Linked DNA regions of Leptothrix cholodnii SP-6. The protein of the gene in region 2 interacts with the protein of the main gene of each other region in a pairwise test. Links are inferred from orthologs where the notes say so. Each region holds a gene or a part of one and is shown on either strand. Other genes may lie near its edges.

What was found.
Region 1: the proteins of minD (region 2) and LCHO_RS06880 interact in binary tests that used the Bacillus subtilis proteins (3 or more experiments, as listed by UniProt). The link is inferred for Leptothrix cholodnii SP-6 from one-to-one orthologs.

The regions. Positions count from the first base shown.
Region 1 is NC_010524.1:1,459,378-1,462,658, reverse strand. What follows is about bases 200-3,166. They hold LCHO_RS06880 (polysaccharide biosynthesis tyrosine autokinase), read right to left. Parts: upstream 2,151-3,166; coding sequence 1,248-2,150; downstream 200-1,247. Other genes in these bases: LCHO_RS06875 (Wzz/FepE/Etk N-terminal domain-containing protein), read right to left, coding at 2,172-3,166; LCHO_RS06885 (DUF4082 domain-containing protein), read right to left, coding at 200-743. Outside these bases: more of LCHO_RS06885, read right to left, coding at 1-199; more of LCHO_RS06875, read right to left, coding at 3,167-3,281. UniProt on the Bacillus subtilis protein: May be involved in the regulation of capsular polysaccharide biosynthesis. Autophosphorylates in vitro. Phosphorylates and activates in vitro two UDP-glucose dehydrogenases, YwqF and TuaD, as well as the DNA-binding proteins Ssb and SsbB.
Region 2 is NC_010524.1:36,621-39,877, reverse strand. What follows is about bases 134-3,076. They hold minD (septum site-determining protein MinD), read right to left. Parts: upstream 2,043-3,076; coding sequence 1,224-2,042; downstream 134-1,223. Other genes in these bases: minC (septum site-determining protein MinC), read right to left, coding at 2,094-2,885; minE (cell division topological specificity factor MinE), read right to left, coding at 956-1,219; LCHO_RS23560 (hypothetical protein), read right to left, coding at 468-785; LCHO_RS00180 (hydroxymethylglutaryl-CoA lyase), read right to left, coding at 134-236. Also shown: more of LCHO_RS00180, read right to left, coding at 1-133; LCHO_RS23795 (hypothetical protein), read left to right, coding at 3,162-3,257. UniProt on the Bacillus subtilis protein: ATPase required for the correct placement of the division site. Cell division inhibitors MinC and MinD act in concert to form an inhibitor capable of blocking formation of the polar Z ring septums.

The DNA.
Region 1 (3,281 bases), 1.4 Mb from region 2 along the record:
GAGCCGTTGGCGATCTGCGTGGCCAGGCCGTTGCTCGTCGCCACGTAGTAGGTGGCGCCGGTGTTGACGGTCACGGCATAGAGGCCACCCGCGACGACATTGATCGGGGTGGCGAAGGTGGCGGTCTGCCAGCCGGACGCGGTCTCGGCCGTGAACACGACCGAGCCCAGCAGCGCCCCCGTGGAAGACCAGATCCTGCCGGTGTGGGTGCCGGTTTCCTTCGAGGACTTGTAGAAGCGCACACCCTTGATCTGGCCGGCCACCAAGGCCTTGAAGCGCATGCCCAGCTCGTAGTTGACGCCGACACCATCGGTGATGTTGGTCGTGACCGGCGTCTGCGTCGTGAAGATCGATTGCGCGGCGGTGGTGGTCGACGTGACGGTGTTCAGCAGCTGACATTCCTTGACGATGCCGAACGCGGGGTCGGAGCCGAAGAAGTTGCTGGTGCAGGCGGCCGTGCCCGACACCGTCTTCTGGATCCATTGGGTTCCGGCGCCGTAGCGGACGGTCTTCCCGGTGCCGACCGTGAACGAGGCGCCTTCCTTGGCGAGAAAGCTCCAGGTCGAGGTCGAGGTCGTGGTGGTCGCGGCCGCGGAGATCTCGGCTTTCGAGTCGGGCGTGTCGCCGTCGGCAGCGGCTGCCTCGTCACCGTTCAAGGCCACGCTGGTGTCATCGGGGCCACCGCCACCACCACCGCCACAGGCCGTGACGAGAAAGGTGCTGGCGATCAGCGAAACAAGCAATGCTTTTCGGTACGGCTGAAAATCAACTTGCATGGTCAAACAAACTCGAGGCAAAAGTGGGCCCGACCGGCCGGCCCGGAGAGGCACGAACGGTGACGCGTTGCAGTGTTTTTCTACGAAGGAACCCTCGGGGGCGATGCCTGGCCGGGGCATCCCGTGTTGTTCACTTGTCTGAAAAATTGATCCGGTCGGATCACGGCAAGTGATCGCATTAGTCCAGCAATCGCCGGATGCGGTGCTTCAAACTGTTGCGTACCGGGATATCGGCTCGGGTCGGGGACGGCGCGAGTCAGGCTCCGACGCCCCCCCGGGTCTGGCATAGACCGGGGCGTCGATGTTTCACGGCGTTAACAACTTCTGCTGTAAAGACAGTCAGACAAATGCCGCTTTGCACCTGCAAGGGCTGCAGGTCGGACGCCGGAAACGGATGTTTTTTGAAGCAGGCAGACGCCGTTTGCAACGGTTGCTTGCAAATATGAAGGCGGTCGAGGCGACCGCCTGCCCTCACGGGGCGTTCAGGACGGTGCCCATCACGCGCGTGCCTTCGTCGTGCAGCTGGCTGATCAGCTCGGTGGTGCTGCTCAGGCGCGTGCCGTCCTTGCGGGCGACGACCAGGGCATGGCCGGCGCGGCGCGCCACGCCCAGCGCATCGGCGCAGAACTCGGCCGCCGGCGTGTCGATCAGGATCACGTCGAAGGCCGGCCGCAGCACCTGCAGCAGGGCGGGCCAGGCCTCGCGCGAGAGCAGGTCCAGCGGATTGGGCGGGCAGTCGCCCGCCGGCAGCAGGTGCAGCGGCCCGAACGCGGGCAGCGCCGTCACGGCGGCGCGGTCGTCCGAGCGGGCGCTCAGCACGGTCGACAGGCCGATGCGATCGGACACGTCGAAGATCAGATGCTGGCGCGGCCAGCGCAGGTCGGCGTCGATCAGCAGGGTGCGGCAGCCCAGTTGCGCGAACGCGACCGCCAGGTTCGCCGCCAGGTAGCTGCGGCCGTCGCCGCGGGCCGGGCTGACGATGGCCAGGCTGTGCGCCTGCCCGTCTTCGGCCGGCCAGCGCTGCAGCAGCTGCGAGCGCAGGGCCCGCATCTGCTCGGCGCAGGCATGGAAGGGCTCGAAGGCCGTGACCAGTTCGAGGCTGATGCGCCGGTTGTCGGGGCGCAGGTGCGGCAGGTCGTATTGCGCCGTGATGGCGTGGACCAGATCCTCGACCGTGATCAGCTTGAGATGCAGCGCCGCCGCGCCGAAACGGCTGCCCTCGCGGTGCTGCAGCTCGAGCACGCGCTCGATGCCCGCGGGGTCGAGCTTGCCTTGCGCGGCCAGGATGCCGCCGAGCCGGCGATCCGGGTGCGGCCTGGCCTGCAGGCCGGACTCGACGGCCATCAATCGGGGCGTGGCGGGCATGGCTGACATGGCGGACCTCGGTGCGTTGGCTCAGCGGGGTTGAAAGGTCAGCGTCGAGGCCGGCTGGAGCGACGCCGCTCGTGCCTGCCTGGGCGGACTCCAGCGGCTGGTCACGCCCAGCAGCGGCACCGAATCGTCGGCCGTCAGCCGGCGCAGGTCGACCGCCGAACGCACCCGCCGATCGCGCAGTTCCAGCATGACGACGGTGGCCAGGCCCAGCAGCGCACCGGCCACGACCGCTGCCGCCATCAGCAGCCCGATCCGGGGCGCATGCGGTTCGAGCGGCACCGAGGCCGGACTGAGCAGCGACACCTGCGAGTTGTAGAGCTCGTTGCCGACCATGTCGACCATGAAGCCTTGCACCGCCATGTCGTAGGTGCGCTGGGCGCTCTCGACGTTGTGCGTCAGCGTGGCCAGTTCACCGCGTTCGGATCCGACCGCCAGCAGCCGCGAGCGCTGGCCGGCCAGTTCGGCCTCGAGCGCCGCGGCACGCCAGCGGCCCTGTGCGGCGGCGTTCTCGAGGCCGGCCAGCACCTTGTTGATCTGGGCGTCGAGCGCGGCACGGCGGCGGGCGTTTTCAGCCAGCTGGCTCTGGTAGGGCGGGTAGGCGGTGCCGTACTGCTGCGACAGCGCCTGCAGCCGGGCCTCGCCCTGCTCAAGCTCGGCGCTCAGGCGCTGCACCTGCGAGTCGGTCTGGACCTCGTTGAGCCGGTCCAGCGGGCTGCCCTGCTGGCGCAACTGGCGCACGTGCTGCTGGCGGCTGGCGAGGTCGAGGTTCTGTTCGCGCGCCCGCGACAGCTGCGCGGACACCTCGGCCAGGCGCGTCTCGCGCAGGTCGGCGCGGGCGTCGGACGAGACGATGCCGTTGCGGCGCTGGTGGTCGAGCAGCCGGTCCTGCGCCTGCCGCAGGTCGTTGCGCAGGGTCGTCAGCCGGGTGTCGAGCAGGCGTTCGGCGCGCCCGGTGTTGTCGGTGCGCAGTTCGCGGGCCAGCTCGACATAGGCCTGGGCGTAGGCATTGGCGGTCTCGGCGGCCGTGCTCGCCTTGGGCGCGTCGACGCCGATGCGGATGACGCTGCTGTGCGCCAGATCGACCTGCGGCGCCGCCAGCCAGCGGGTGGCCAGCCAGTCCTCGAACGAGCC
Region 2 (3,257 bases):
CCGGGCAGCGTGCGCGCCACCGCCACCAGCTCGGCGGTGTCGGCCAGTTGCGGCAGCAGCTTGGCCGGCACGAAGGAGCCGACCTCGATCTCGCGCAGGCCGGCGGCATGGGCTGCGCGCAGCCAGTCGAGCTTGTGGTCGGTGGCGAGCGTGCGGTGGATGCTCTGCAGGCCGTCGCGCAGGCCGACTTCGCGCACGATCACGGCGTCGGCAGGGGGAGCAGGTTGTGTGTGCATGGGGCCGGACTCCAGGGGTTCCGAAAGGCCCCGAAGATGCTACTTTGGAAGCCGATCCGTTCCGCACCGGAACGACCCAGGGTCATCCCGAAGCCCCGCCATGCAACGCCCGATCGATCCCGTCACCTTGCGCCTGTTCGTCGCGGTCTGCGAAGAAGGCCACATCGCCCGCGCGGTATCGAGCCGACGCGCAGGCCGGCGAGCGGCGCGCAGGTGTCGAGACGCCGTGATTCAGCGGCCGTTGCCGTGCCGGCGGTGCTCGTGGCGGGCGGCGGCACGTGCCGCCTTGCGCCGATCCTTGCCGACGAACGGCAGGGGCTGGCCGCGCCGGTCGACGCTCTCGACCACTTGCAGCGGCAGCGTGACCGGCTGGGTTTCGGCCAGGTGCGGATCGATCTCGGTCGCCACCGCGCTGGCGCGGGTGGCCGGTTCGGCGCGGCGCAGCGGGTGCCACCACGGCCGGTGGGCGGCCGGGAACAGGCTGCCGAACGCGGCCGTCAGCAGCGCCATGAACAGGCACGACAGCAGAACCAGAGGGAAATCGATCATCACGGTGTGTCCTTTTTTCTCGGTCGCCCGACGCGGTCTGCCGGTGCATCCCGCGTTGTCGGCCGGTGGCCGGCCGACTTGAGCGCAACAAGCCGCCAGCTTGACCGACGACACCCCCTGCCGATCCCTGATCGAGCGCGCCCAAGCCCGCTCTTTTTGACCGATCGGACTCAGCGCTGCACGTCGGGCAGCTCGATCTTGACCTCCAGCACCTCGAGGTTGTCCTGGCGCTCCAGGTGCACCTTGATGTCGCCGGGTTCGATCGACACGTACTTCGAGATCACCGCCAGCAGTTCGCGCTGCAGCGCGGGCAGGTAGTCGGGGCGGCTGGCATTGCGGCCCGAGCGCTCGTGCGCCAGGATGATCTGCAGGCGCTCCTTGGCCACGCTGGCGGTGCTTTTTTTCTCTCCGATGAGAAACGACAGCAAGCTCATCACCTCATCTCCCGCCGAACACGCGTTTGAAGAACCCCGGCTTGACGGCCTCGGTGAAGCGCATGGGCAGGTCGTCCTTGCCCAGGAACCGCGCCACCACGTCCTTGTAGGCCTCGGACACGTCGCTGCCCTTGAGGTGGATCGCCGGCAGGCCCTGGTTGGAGGCATCGAGCACGGCTTCGGATTCGGGGATCACGCCGATCAGCGGGATGCGCAGGATGTCCTGGATGTCCTCGATCGACAGCATCTGCCCGCCCTGCACCCGGCTCGGGTTGTAGCGCGTGATCAGCAGGTGCTCCTTGACGGGCTCCTTGCCGTCGATGGCACGCTGGGTCTTGGAGGCCAGCATGCCGAGGATGCGGTCGGAGTCGCGCACCGACGAGACCTCGGGGTTGGTCACCACCAGCGCTTCGTCGGCGTAGTGCATCGCCATCATCGCGCCGGTCTCGATGCCGGCCGGCGAGTCGCAGACGATGTACTCGAAGCCCATCTCGATCAGTTCGTTGAACACGCGCTCGACGCCGTCCTGCGTCAGCGCCTCCTTGTCACGCGTCTGCGAGGCGGCCAGCACGCACAGGTTCTCGCACTGCTTGTCCTTGATCAGTGCCTGGTTGAGGTTGGCCTCGCGGTGGATCACGTTGATCAGGTCGTAAACGACCCGTCGCTCGCAGCCCATGATGAGGTCGAGGTTGCGCAGACCGACGTCGAAGTCGATCACGGCGGTCTTGTGGCCGGCCAGCGCGAGACCGGTCGAGAAACTCGCGCTGGTGGTGGTTTTGCCCACGCCTCCCTTGCCGGAGGTGACGACGATGATTCTGGCCATCAGTGGGAGTCCTTTCGGGTACGGATTGGGGACGGATCAGGTTCGGCAGGGTCAGGGCTTGATCGGCTCGACCACCAGCCGGTCGCCTTCCAGCCGCACCTGCGCCGGCTTGCCCAGCACGTTGGCGGGCAGCGGCACTTCGGTGGTGCGGTAGGTTCCGGCGATGGAAATGAGCTGGGCTTCCATGCAGGTGCTGTAGATGCGGGCGTCCGCCTGGCCCTTGGCACCGGCCACGGCCCGCCCGCGCAGCGGCGCATAGACGTGGATGCTGCCGTCGGCGATCACCTCGGCGCCGTGGCTGACCATCGCCAGCACCACCAGATCGCTGCCGCGCGCGTAGACCTGCTGGCCCGAGCGCAGCGGCCGGTCGATCACCAGCGTGCCGCCCGGTGGCGGCTGGGTGGCGAACAGCTGGCGGGCGCGTCGCAGTTCGTCGTCGAGGTCGACGTCTTCGCCATCGGACGGCGACTGCGCCGGCAGGGCGGCCGTCGGGCGCTGAGGCGCGGCGTGCGTCTCGTCGGGCGCCTCGGCCAGCCCGGCCTCGCGCGCGGCGGCCATCTGCCGGGTGCTGCCGCCGCGCACCGCCAGCGGCAGCAGGCTGTGGCGACGCAACAGGGCGATCAGCGCCACCACGTCGAGCTCGATCGAGGCGTCGCGCACTGCACCAAGATCGATCACCACCGGGTCATGGTCGAACAGCCCGGGCATCTCCTTGGCCTGGGCTTCGAGCTCGCGCGCCAGTTCGCTCAGGTCGGCGCTCTTGATGACCAGCGCGGTCAGCGTCAAGACCGCGCTCTTGAGTTCGAGACTCGAAGGCGTGCTTTTGCGGGTCACAACAGCCATGGGGCGCTCGAAGATGAAGTTGACCGAGTTTAGCGGCGAGTGCCAGCGGGATTTCTGCCCATCGAGGGGGCCTTCCGGCGCCGAAGCTGGCAAACCTGATGACCGCTTCAGACACGGCGACAAATCTCGCCATCTGGTGACCGGTTGCTAACCGCAGGGCCGTGGACGTTACCGAGGTAATGCACGGACCCAAACGATGCGCACGGTGGTCCTGGCTGTTTAAGGTGCGCCCCAAGCCGGTGCAAGTGCGCTCCGGCGCACACACAGGAGCCTTCCATGCGCAGCTGCCCGACACCCTCGATCCCGTCGTCCAACCCCTCCTCCTTCAACGCCCGCGGCGGCACCCGCCCGGCCGCGGGCCGCCGGCTCGGC